DNA from 2 places in the Streptomyces xingningensis genome. Region 1 is predicted to be linked to the other one. Evidence: riboswitches for the same ligand, from Rfam matches in the RefSeq annotation. Region 1 holds a riboswitch; the other holds the start of a gene.

Region 1 (6,028 bases):
CCGCAGCCGCTGCTTGTCCAGCGGCATCGTCGGATACCCGGTCTTGGTCACGTTGTAGCCGTCCACCAGCAGATGCACCTGAGGCAGCGCCAACAGCTGGTCCAGCAGCGCCGGATCGGTCTCCGACAGCGCCCGCGCCGCGATGTCCCTGGGCGTCATCCGGTCCGGCTGCACGGCGTCCACCAGATCCGCCGGATGCACGGACGCGGGCGGCAGGGCCAGTTCACGGCGCAGCCCTTGCGCCGCGTCCAGCACCGTGTCCAACAACAGCCGCAACCGCATGTCCTCCACACTGCGCCCCTCGCGCACCGCCCGGCGGCTCGCCTCCAGCGCCGACTCGGCCTCCGACAGCCGTGCCCTGACCCGCCGCGTCTCCCCCAGCGCGGCCGCCAGCTCCGCCGCCGCACCCGACCGCAGCGTCTCCAGCTCGGCCTGGGACTTGCGCAACGCCGCCTCGCCCCGCCGCACATCGCTGAGCGCGCTGCGCAGCTTGCGCTGCAGCGCCTCCGACTCCTTGCGCGCCGCGTCCAGTTCGGCCCGGGAACGCTCGGCATCCGCCCGGGCCTCGGCCCGCGCCCCGGCCAGCTCCGCACGCAGCTGCCGCAGCTCGCGCTGCGCCTCCTCGCCGGCCCGCTCCGCGCTCGCCCGCTGCGCCTCCTCACCGGCGGCGGTGACCAGCTTGACCCAGCCGGCCGGCCGCAGCACAAAGGCCATGGCCGCCACGTCCTCCGGATCCGCGGCAGCCGGCGGCGATCCGGCGTCCAGCGCCTCGGCCAGCTCCGAGCCCGTCTCGCGCAGCCGCGCGGAGATCCGCCGGCGGAAGGCGGTGTCGCCCTCCACGGCCGCGGCCATCGCATTGCCCGCGAACTTGGCCCGGCGGCTGGGCGTGAAACGGGCGTACTGCCGCAGCTGCGGCGGGAGTTCGGCCACCGTAAGACCGCCGAAGGCCTCGGCGACCAGCCCGATCACCCGGCGCCGGATGCCCTCCGGCAGGGGACGGTCGAGCACCTCGCTGACGTTGTCGGCCCCGCCGGCGTCACCGGCCGCCTCCACACCGTCCGTGTGCTCCACCACCGCTGTATCGCTCCGTTCCTCAGGCGCTCGCGCCCGGCCGGTCGACCAGCTCGATCTGGTCGACCACGTTGCACCAACGGCAACGCACGGACTCGATCGTCTCACTGACCACGTCGCGTTCCTCCACCGTGGGCTCTCCGGCCAGGTCGAGGTGTACGTATTCCACGGCCTTGACCGTACGGGTCACATCGAACCGCGTGAGATTTCCGCACTGGCCGCACCGCCACCGGGTCCCGGCCGTCGGTTGAGGAACGCCCATGGTGTCGTCCGTCCTGTTCGTGGGGTGCCGAAGTGCTCCCCGTAACCCTACGGCCTGACGGCCGGGCGGCGCGGTGGCACCGGCCCCGGCCGGTCCACCCGGCGAGGCGCTCCGCGCGGGTTGTCCCGGTACGCCATGATCTGGTCATGATCGTAAAAGCGGCGCGCGCCGGGCGGTCCGGTGGCACCCCATGGGTCACCTACGCCCTCATCGGCGCCTGCTGTGTGATCTTCCTCCTCGGCCCGGCCTCCGGCCTCAACCCCGCCTACGGCACCAGGACCGAGCTGCTCGCCGCGCAGACCGCCTACTTCGAACGCTGGGGAGTGGTCCCCGACGAACTGTGGCACGGCCCGCTCCTCGCCCTCCTCACCCCGCTCACCGCACTGTTCGTGCACGGCAACTGGCTGCACCTGCTGGGCAACATGCTCTTCCTCCAGGTCTTCGGAGCGATGACGGAGGAGCGCCTGGGCCACACCACCTTCGCCCTGTGCTACCTCGCCACCGGCTGTCTGGCGCTGCTCGGTTACGCGGCCGCGCACGCTCACTCCGCCCAGTCCCTGGTCGGCGCGTCCGGGGCGATCTCCGGGGTGCTCGGCGCGTTCCTTCATCTCTTCCCCGGGGCCAGGGTCACCAGCCTCTTTCCGTTCCTCTTCTTCCTGCCGCTGCGCTTCCCCGCCTGGGCCGTGCTGCTCTTCTGGTTCGCGCTCCAGTGGCCGGGCGTCGGCAACCCGGCCGACCGGCCCACCGTCGCATATCTGGCCCATGTCATCGGCTTCTCGCTGGGCTTCGGCTTCGCGTGGGCGGTCAGAGCCCGTGCGGTTAGAGTGAGGAGAGCGACCGGGTCCACCGAAGGAGACAAAGCGACGTGATCACTTCGATCGTGCTCATCGAGACGGATGTGGACCGGATCCCCGAGATCGCCGAGCGGATCGCCGCCCTGGAAGGCGTCAGCGAGGTCTACTCCGTCACCGGCACCTACGATCTGATCGCTCTGGTGCGGGTGGCCCGGCACGATGACCTCGCGGATGTCATCCCGGGGCGGATCAGCAAGATCCCCGGGGTGGTCTCGACCGAGACGCACATCGCGTTCCGCACCTACTCCCAGCACGACCTGGAGGCGGCCTTCGCCATCGGGCTGGACAACTGACCGGACTAGGGGGTGTCCACCGGCACGCAACGCCCGCCCTCCGTGCGGTACTTCCAGCGTGCGCCGTCCTGCACCAGCTCCCGCACCGCCCGCAGGAACCGCTCGATGTGCTCGTCCGGCGTCCCGGCGCCGAAGCTGACCCGGATCGCGTTCAGCGACTGCCCCTCGCCCGGCACCCCGCACTCCCCCGGCTCATCGGCACGGCCGCCCAGCAGCGTGCGGACCAGTGGATGGGCGCAGAACAGCCCGTCGCGCACCCCGATGCCATACTCCGCGGAGAGCGCCGCCGCGAAGTGCGCACTGTTCCAGCCCTCGACCACGAACGAGAGCACGCCCACCCTCGGGGCGTCCTCGCCGAACAGCGAGAGCACCCTGACCTCCGGCACCTCGGCCAGCCCGGCCCGCACCCGCGCCACCAACTGCCGCTCGCGGGCGACCAGGCCGTCGAAGCCCGCCTCGGTGAGCGCCCGGCAGGCCGAGGCCACCGCATGGGCACCGATGACATTGGGCGAACCCGCCTCGTGCCGGGCGGCACCGTCGTGCCACTCCACCCGCACTTCGTCCCCGGCGGCCCGGGAGACCTTGCGGCTCGCGCCGCCGCCCGCCAGATAGGGTTCGGCGTCCCCCAGCCAGTCGGCGCGCCCGGCCAGCACGCCCGCGCCGAACGGCGCATAGAGCTTGTGTCCGGAGAAGGCCACCCAGTCGACGCCCAACTCCGCGATGTCCACCGGATGATGCGGCGCCAGCTGTGCGGCGTCCAGCACGATCCGGGCACCATGCGCATGCGCGACCGCCGCCAACTCCCTTACCGGCCACAGCTCGCCCGTCACATTGGACGCGCCGGTCACACAGACCAGGGCCGGGCGGTGGGGGTCACGCACCGCCAGGGCCCGCTCCAGCGACTCGACGGCCTGCCCCGGAGTCCGGGGCGCGTCGAGGTAGCCGACCTCGGTGTCACCCCGCCGCGACCAGGGCAGCAGCGCGGCATGGTGCTCGGTCTCGAAGACGAACACCCGGGTGCCGGCCGGGAGTACGGATGCCAGCAGATTGAGCGAATCGGTGGTGGAGCGGGTGAAGACCACCTGGTCCCCGGCACGGCAGCCGAGGAACTCCGCGACGGTCCGGCGGCTGTTCTCGAAGAGGTCGGTGGAGAGCTGCGAGAGGTATCCCGCGCCCCGGTGCACACTGCCGTAGTACGGGGCGTAGGCGGCCACGTCGTCCCACACCCGCTGGAGGGCCGGCGCGCTGGCCGCGTAGTCGAGTGCCGCATAGCCGACCTCACCCCCGGTGACGAGCGGCACCAGGACATCCCGGCCGAGCACGGGCAGCGGCGGGCAGAGCGAGGGAACGGCGGCGACGGTGGCAACAGACATGACGAACTCCCGTAACAGGCAGGCGAATTCAACCGCGCGGCGGTCAACACGCCGACGCGGGAAGGGAAAAGGGTGCGGGAAAAGGGGCTCGGCAGAGCCCTAGCGCATTCGCTGAACCACGGAAGAAACTCCCTCGACGACCAGGATCCCTGGCGAGGGATCCGCGCTTGCCGCAGACCTCACTGCCTGCGACCCGGTCATCACCCGGGGCACCCCGCCACGGAAGGAGGGTTGCCGGACAGCGGGCCGGGGCCTGTGTCGCTGTCACTCGTGACCTGTGCAGCATCATGCCACACGATCTTTGATGCGCAAGGCGCGGTCCGGATCCTGGACCGCGCCCCGGTGGAGGTGCAGCCCTCACCCGTTGCTGGCCGCGACCCAGCGCTCCAACACCCGCTTCGCGGCCCCCGAGTCGACCGACTCCGCCGCCCGCGCCATCCCGGCGCGGATCTGCTCCGGCAGCGAAGCCCCGGTGGGCGCCAGGGCGACCAGCGCCGCGGCCGAGTTCAGCAGCACCGCGTCCCGCACCGGCCCGGTCTCCCCGGCCAGCAGCCGCCGTGCGACATCCGCGTTGTACGAGGCGTCGGCGCCGCGCAGGGCCTCCACCGGCACCAGGTCGATGCCCACCTCCCGCGGGTCGAAGGCCTCCTCCCGCACCGCGCCGTCCCGGACCACCCACACCCGCGAAGTCGCGGTGGTGGTCAGCTCGTCCAGCCCGTCGTCACCGCGGAAGACCAGCGCCGAGGAGCCGCGTTCGGCCAGCACCCCCGCCAGGATCGGCGCCATCCGGGCGTCGGCGACCCCGGTGGCCTGGGCCCGCACCCGCGCCGGGTTGGTCAGCGGGCCGAGCACATTGAAGGTGGTGCGGATGCCCAACTCGCGCCGGGCGGGCGCCACATGGCGCAGCGCGGGATGGAACCGCACCGCGAAGCAGAAGGTGATCCCCGCCTCCTGGGCCACCTCGGCCACCCTTCGCGGGGACAGGTCGAGGTTGACGCCCAGCTTCTCCAGCACATCCGAGGCCCCGCTGGCGGAGGATGCCGCCCGGTTGCCGTGCTTGACGACCTTCGCCCCGGTGCCGGCGACCACGATCGAGGACATGGTCGAGATGTTGACCGTCCTCGCGCCGTCGCCGCCGGTGCCCACGATGTCCACGCTGGGGCCCGGCACCTCGATGAGCTGGGCGTGCTGGTACATCGTCCGGACCAGGCCGGAGATCTCGGCGACCGTCTCGCCCTTGGCCCGCAGCCCCACCGCGAAGCCGGCGATCTGCGCGTCGGTGGCCTCGCCGCGCATGATCCGGTCCATGGCCCAGGCGGTGACGTCCGCGCTCAGGTCCACCCGGTTCAGCAGCGCCTCCAGCACGCCCGGCCAGGAGAGGGCCACCGTGCCGTCGCCGCCTGCCGGGGTCGCAACGTTCATGGTCCACACTCCTGTGATTCGGGCATCCCGCTGATGGCGTCCAGCCTATCCACGGACCGGGACGGCAAAGAGCCCCGTCCGGAGCATGGACGGGGCTCTCGCCGTGGCGATCAGCTGTCAGTGATCGGTGCGGGGATCAGTGGTGGCCGTGGCCGCTGGTGATCTCCTGGTATTCCTCCGCGGTGGGCTTGGGGATGTGGGTGCCCTCGCCGTAGTAGCCCTTGGAGAGCTTCACCCGCAGCTTCTGCGCGGCACCGGCCTTGCGGGCGACGCCGTTCTCGTCGACCTCCGGCTCGAGCTCGAGCGGCCTGGGCTGCTCGTGCGCGGTGAGCGTGTGCAGCTGCTCCTGCGTGAGCGGCTGGTGGACCTCGACGAACTCACCGTGCGGCAGGCGCTTGATGACGCCGGACTCCCGCCCGTGCAGCACCTTGTCCCGGTCCCGGCGCTGCAGCCCCAGGCAGATGCGGCGGGTGGCGATGAAGGCGAGGACCGGGGCCACGAAGAACGAGATCCGGACGAACCAGGTGACGCCGTTGACCGACAGGTGGAAGTGCGTCGCCCACAGGTCGTTGCCGCCGTTCATCAGCCCGACCCCGTACAAGGTCAGCCAGGCGACGCCGAAGGCGGTGCGGGTCGGGGCGTTCCGCGGCCGGTCCAAGAGGTGGTGTTCGCGCTTGTCGCCGGTCACCCACGACTCGATGAAGGGGTAGGCGGCCATGGCCGTCAGCACCAGGCCGAAGACCAGCAGCGGGA
Region 2 (6,028 bases), on a different contig from region 1:
CGCTGGACCTTCGCCAGGTCCGCCTTTCCCGAGCAGATCGCGTTCTTCAGCTTGGTCTCGACCACGTCCTTGGGGTTGTTGGGCCCGGCGCCCTCCTTGTGGTCGGGGGACGGGGGCTCGACCCAGAGGTTGCGCGGGTCGTTGGGGTCGCCGCCGAGCTGGAGGCTGATGAGGTGGTCGTACTCGGCGTCCCGCATGGAGCCCTGGTAGCCGTATGACGCCGCGTTGGCGGTCTTCTCGCGGTTGGTGACGCTCACCGGCGGCCGGATGCCCTTGGTGTAGCCGCTGCGGCAGATCGTTTCCTTCAGGCTGGCCTGGGTGACCTTGGGGTTGGTCGCGCCCGGCGTGCACTTGGCGTCCGGGAGCGGCTGCTTGCTCGCCGTGTAGCGGTAGGTGCAGCTGCCCGCGGCGGGCTGTTTCTGCACGGTGTACGAGGACTGGGGGCCGGGCCCGGCCGGCACGGCCTGCCCGGCGGCGCCGTCGGACGAGGGCGCCGACGCGGCTGCCGAGGATGCAGCGGAGGGCGAGCCCTTGGCGTCGGACTTCTTGCCGGAGTCGGAGGAACAGCCGGTGGCGGTGGTGGCGACCAGGGCGGCCGAGGCCGCCGCAAGTACGACCCAGCGTGGGGCATTTGACATGACCCCATGTCTACCCTGACGCGCGGCGGTCCAGCACAGAGGGTGGAGCGTACCCGTGCATAACCGGCGGGCGCCGAGGGGCGCGCGCTCCGGCGGGCACTCTACCCGCGCTCCAGGGCCCGCAGTTGGTCCAGGAACCACCGGGCCGGTGGCAGCGCCGTCGCCGCCGCGGCCAGCCGCTTGGTGCGGTCCGCCCGCTCGGCGGGCTCCATCAGCAGCGCCTCGTGCAGTGCCCGGGCGGTGGCCTCCACATCGTACGGATTGACCAGCAGCGCCTCCTCGGCCAGCTCCGCCGCCGCCCCGGCCTCCCGGGAGAGCACCAGCGCACAGCCGTGGTCGGAGACCACCGGGACCTCCTTGGCGACCAGGTTCATGCCGTCCCGGATCGGGTTGACCAGGGCCACGTCGGCCAGCCGGTAGGCGGCCAGCGAGCGTGCGAAGTCGTCCTTGACATGCAGGTCGACCGGGAGCCAATCGGCCGTGCCGAAGGCCGAGTTGATCTCCCCCGCCACCCGCTCGACCAGGGCCGTGTAGTCGCGGTAGACCGCCAGGTCCTGCCGGGAGGGGTAGGCGAAGGCGATGTGCACCACCCGGCCGCGCCACCGCGGGTGGTCCTCCAGCAGCCGCCGGTAGGCATACAGCCCGCGCACGATGTTCTTGGACAGCTCGGTGCGGTCCACCCGCACGATCGTCCTGCGGCCCGGGCCGATCCGCTCCCGCAGCGCCGCCAGCCGCTCCGCCACGTCCGGCCGGTGCGCGCGCTCCCGCAGGAAGTCCGCGTCCGCGCCCAGACCGTGCACCCCGAGCCGGGTGCTGCGCCCCGCGAAGCGGATCGCCGCCGTCGCCTCGCCCTCGCGCACCGGTTCCGCGCCCAGCACCCGCACACAGCAGTCGGCGAACGCCTCGGCCCAGCGCCGGGTCAGGAACGCCGCCCGGTCCCCGCCCAGGATGCCGCGCAGCACCTGCTCGGCCACGTCGTCGGGCAGCAGGCGGTAGTAGTCCGGGGGTGCCCACGGGGTGTGCGAGAAGTGCCCGATCCGCAGATCCGGCCGCCGCTCGCGCAACAGCCCCGGAACCAGGGCCAGATGGTAGTCCTGCACCAGCACCACCGCGCCCGGTGCGGCCTCCTCGGCGAGCGCGTCCGCGAAGGCGGCGTTGTACGCCTCGTAGGCCGCCCACTGGGTCCGGAAGCCGGCGTCGAAGACGGGCTCCAACGGGGTCTGGTAGAGCAGGTGGTGAATGAACCACAGCACGGAGTTGGCGACGCCGTTGTAGGCCGCGGCGAAGGTCTCCGGCGCGATGTCCAGCATCCGCACCAGATGGCCGCCGGTGTCGGTGGTGTCCAGCCTGCCGCCCGCCCGCCGGGCCGCCCGGCGGTCGCCCTCGCCGAGCGCCGCGCACACCCACACCGCCCCGGAGTCCGGGCCGATGGCGCTGAGCCCGGACACCAGCCCGCCGCCGCCCCGGCCCGCCGTCAGGGTGCCGTCCTCGGCGAGCCGGTAGGAGACCGGCCCCCGGTTGGAGGCCACCACGATCGGGGCGGAGTGCATGTGCGCCTGCATGTGCTCAGCAACCATGACGCCAGCCTTGCCGCCGTGTCATCCGCTCAAACGTGCGCTTACGCCGCGCGATGCCGGGCGTACTCGGGTATCCCGGCCATCGGCGGCCGCTCCTCCGTGTCCACCGCATAGGTGCGCGGAACGAAGCCCTCCGCCGTCCGCTCGAACTGGGTCAGCACCGGGCGCACCAAGGGTCCGCGGGCCAGTCGCAGCTGTGCGGTGCGGTAGATCGCGGCGGCCATCCGGCCGAGTGCCCGGGCGTCCTGGTGGCGGTGCTTGCGTACGCCCACGTCCACCTGGGCCAGTGCGTCCAGGCCCACCGTGTGCAGGGCGTCCACCAGCAGCCCCAGCTCCACGCCGTACCCCACGGGGAACGGCAGCCGCTCCAGCAGCGAGCGGCGGGCCGCGTACTCACCACCCAGCGGCTGGACGAAACCGGCCAGCTGCGGCCAGTGCAGATTGAGCAGCGGACGGGCCACCAGCTCGGTCACCCGGCCGCCCTGGTCCACCGTCCTGCCGGAGGCGGGCGAATCAAACTCGGCGCCGGAGGCGGGCGAACCGGGCCCGGCGCCGAGCGGGCGGTCGTACATCGCCTTGACGAAGTCGACGTCGTCATCGGTCAGCAGCGGGCCGACGATCCCCGAGACGAAGGACGCCGAGAAGTCGCGCAGGTCGGCGTCGATGAAGCAGACGATGTCCCCGCTGGTCACCAGCAGCGACCGCCACAGCACCTCGCCCTTGCCGGGCAGCGCGGGCAGCCGCGGCAGGATGGCGTCGCGGGGCACCACCCGCGCCCCGGCGGCCGCGGCGGCCTCGGCCGTACGGTCGGTGGAGCCGGAGTCCAGCACCACCAGCTCGTCCACCAGGGGCACGGCCTCGGTCATCAGGGCGCGGCGGATCTCGGCCACGATCGCGCCGACCGTCGCCTCCTCGTTGAGCGCGGGCAGCACCACACTGACGGTGGTGCCGGTGTCCCGTTTGGCGGCGAGCAGCCGGCCGAGCGGACGGTCGGCTGCCGACCAGGACCGCCGGGACAGCCAGCGCTCCACCTCTTCCAGCACGTGAACGACTCCTCGTCTGTGATGCATCTCGCGTTACGGACGGCCCTCTCAAGCGCGCGGGCCTTCGGTTACAGTCTTGAACAACGCGGACCGCCGTCGTATGTCGGGGTCGCCGCGCGCATAAACGCCTGGGCCCCGCCCAGTGCCATACCGCTCATCCAGAGGGGCAGAGGGACACGGCCCGTTGAAGCCCCGGCAACCCTCCAGCCGGTTTAACTCGTCACAGACACGAGGCTCCCGGTGGGGAAGGTGCCAATTCCGTCTCGTGGCGAGGTGCGCCACGGGGAAGATGAGGAGAAAGGGCCTCGCCTCCATGGCTGTGCAAGCTGTTGAAAGCGTCATTTCTTTCGGTCCCGCCGTCGCGCTGTCCTGCCGCGAGTGCGGCGGGCGCGTCCCGCTCGGCCCCGTCTTCGCCTGCGCCGTCTGCTTCGGCCCGCTGGAGGTGGCGTATGAGCTGCCGGCCGGCGACCCGGAGGGGCTGCGCCGCCGGATCGAGTCCGGTCCGCCGAACATCTGGCGCTACGCCCCGCTGCTGCCCGTCCCCGAGGACGTTGCGGACAAGCCCAGCCTCAACCCCGGCTTCACCAAGCTGGTCAAGGCCGACAACCTGGCCCGTGAACTGGGCGTGACCGGTGGGCTGTACATCAAGGACGACTCCGGCAACCCCACGCACTCCTTCAAGGACCGGGTGGTCGCCATCGCCGTCGAGGCCGCCCGGGCCTTCGGCTTCACCACGCTCTCCTGCTCCTCGACGGGCAACCTGGCCGGCGCGGTCGGCGCGGCCGCGGCCCGCGCGGGGCTGCAGTCCTGTGTGTTCATCCCGCACGACCTGGAGACGGGCAAGGTGGTCATGGCCGCGGTCTACGGCGGCGACCTGGTCGGCATCGAGGGCACCTACGACGATGTGAACCGTTTCTGTTCCGAGCTCATCGGCGATCCGCTCGGCGAGGGCTGGGGGTTTGTCAACGTCAATCTCCGTCCGTACTACGGCGAGGGGTCGAAGACCCTGGCGTATGAGATCTGCGAGCAGCTCGGCTGGCGGCTGCCGGACCAGATCGTGATCCCCATCGCCTCGGGCTCACAACTGACGAAGATCGACAAGGGGTTGCGGGAACTCATCGCGCTGGGGCTGGTCGAGGACCGTCCGTACAAGATCTTCGGCGCCCAGGCGCTGGGCTGTTCGCCGGTTTCGCGGGCGTTCAAGGACGGCCATGACATCGTCCGCCCGGTCAAGCCGGACACCATCGCCAAGTCCCTCGCCATCGGCAACCCCGCGGACGGCCCGTATGTCCTGGACATCGCCCGGCGCACCGGCGGGGCGGTCGAGGATGTGACCGACGCCGAGGTGGTGGACGCCATCCGGCTGCTGGCCCGGACGGAGGGGATCTTCGCGGAGACGGCGGGCGGGGTGACGGTCGGAGTCACCCGCAAGCTGCTCGCGGACGGGCTCCTCGATCCCTCGCTGACCACGGTCGTGCTCAATACCGGGGACGGCCTCAAGACGCTGGACGCGGTCGCGGCGGGGCCCACGGCGACGATCCGGCCGACGCTGGACGCGTTCCGGGCCGCCGGGCTCTGACCCGGCGGGCAGCTCCGAAGGCCGCGGCCGGCCGACAGTCACCACCAACTCCCAACCAAAGGCGACCCCATGAGCGTGACAGTCCGCATTCCCACCATCCTCCGCACCTACACCTCCGGCCGGGCCGAGGTCACCGCCGAGGGGGCCACCCTCGGCGAGGTGATCAAGTCGCTGGAGAGCAACCACCCCGGCATCGCCGCCCGTGTCCTCGACGAGGCGGGCAGACTCCGCCGCTTTGTGAACGTCTATGTCGACGACGACGATGTGCGCTTCGAGAGCGGCCTGGGCACGGCGACCCCGGATGGCGCCGGTGTCTCCATCATCCCTGCGGTCGCGGGTGGTTGACGTTTCGTAAGTTCCCTGCAAAAACACCGGAATCGCCCCGGTCCGGAAGCGGACGGGGCGATTCCGGCTGTTGAGGCGCGCTACAGTTGGGCCGTTCCCCCTCCGGTGTCAGTGCCGAACGCATATGAGAACCCGTCAAGTTGCCAGGGAAAAGTGCGAGTGAATTGTCGGGTTGGTTGGGGTGTGCCCGGCCCGACGTGCCCTGAAATCACCCCAGTTCGCCGTTTGTTGCCGATTGGCCGCCCTCCGATTTCTCGTCCGTCTGACCTGTTGCGGACGGCATCCGTGCAGATACATTCAGCCGCGGTCGACGCGTTCCGGCGCACACCCCCTCCTGTCGGGGGGTGAGGTCTGACCCGGGTCCGCGAAGTGCGGTCCTGTGCAAGGGCCAGTAATAGGGGAGTTAGGCATGGCTCAGGGCACCGTCAAGTGGTTCAACGCGGAGAAGGGGTACGGCTTCATCGCGGTCGACGGTGGTGCGGATGTTTTCGTCCACTACAGCGCGATTCAGATGGACGGCTACCGCACCCTCGAGGAGGGGCAGCGGGTCGAGTTCGAGATCTCGCAGGGCCAGAAGGGGCCTCAGGCGGACATGGTGAAGGTGACCGCCTGACCGCGGCGCATCGACCAATCGGTCTTACGGCTCGGCTGAGGGGCCCGTACCTCGTGGGTACGGGCCCCTTACGCATCCCTGATCCCGCTTGCGCATCCCTGATCCCGCGCGGGCCCCGGCCGTCGCCCGGCCGCACCCCGCATCGGCGCCCCTGCGGAGTGGCCCTTGCACTCTCAGGGGCCGAGTGCTAATCATTGGGCTTAGCACTCTCCGGGTGAGAGTGACAGATTTGG

Evidence for each region. A riboswitch is a leader RNA that binds a small molecule or an ion and turns the genes downstream of it on or off. The one in region 1 is predicted to bind S-adenosylmethionine.
Region 2: linked by a shared signal. The riboswitch ahead of thrC (threonine synthase) and the one ahead of ABCR83_RS21930 (aminotransferase class V-fold PLP-dependent enzyme) in region 1 are both predicted to bind S-adenosylmethionine.

What each region holds. Positions count from the first base shown of each region.
Region 1 covers NZ_JBDJPF010000044.1:7,051-13,078, forward strand. The annotation lists gene ABCR83_RS21910 (NYN domain-containing protein) at 1-1,071, opposite strand, end outside; gene ABCR83_RS21915 (hypothetical protein) at 1,094-1,333, opposite strand; gene ABCR83_RS21920 (rhomboid family intramembrane serine protease) at 1,480-2,202, shown strand; gene ABCR83_RS21925 (Lrp/AsnC ligand binding domain-containing protein) at 2,199-2,480, shown strand; gene ABCR83_RS21930 (aminotransferase class V-fold PLP-dependent enzyme) at 2,486-3,853, opposite strand; SAM riboswitch class IV at 4,012-4,129, opposite strand; gene trpD (anthranilate phosphoribosyltransferase) at 4,211-5,275, opposite strand; gene qcrB (cytochrome bc1 complex cytochrome b subunit) at 5,412-6,028, opposite strand, start outside.
Region 2 covers NZ_JBDJPF010000068.1:2,449-8,476, reverse strand. The annotation lists gene ABCR83_RS27435 (hypothetical protein) at 1-638, opposite strand, end outside; gene ABCR83_RS27430 (alpha,alpha-trehalose-phosphate synthase (UDP-forming)) at 740-2,215, opposite strand; gene ABCR83_RS27425 (glucosyl-3-phosphoglycerate synthase) at 2,257-3,258, opposite strand; SAM riboswitch class I at 3,410-3,554, shown strand; gene thrC (threonine synthase) at 3,572-4,837, shown strand; gene ABCR83_RS27415 (MoaD/ThiS family protein) at 4,907-5,182, shown strand; gene ABCR83_RS27410 (cold-shock protein) at 5,592-5,795, shown strand.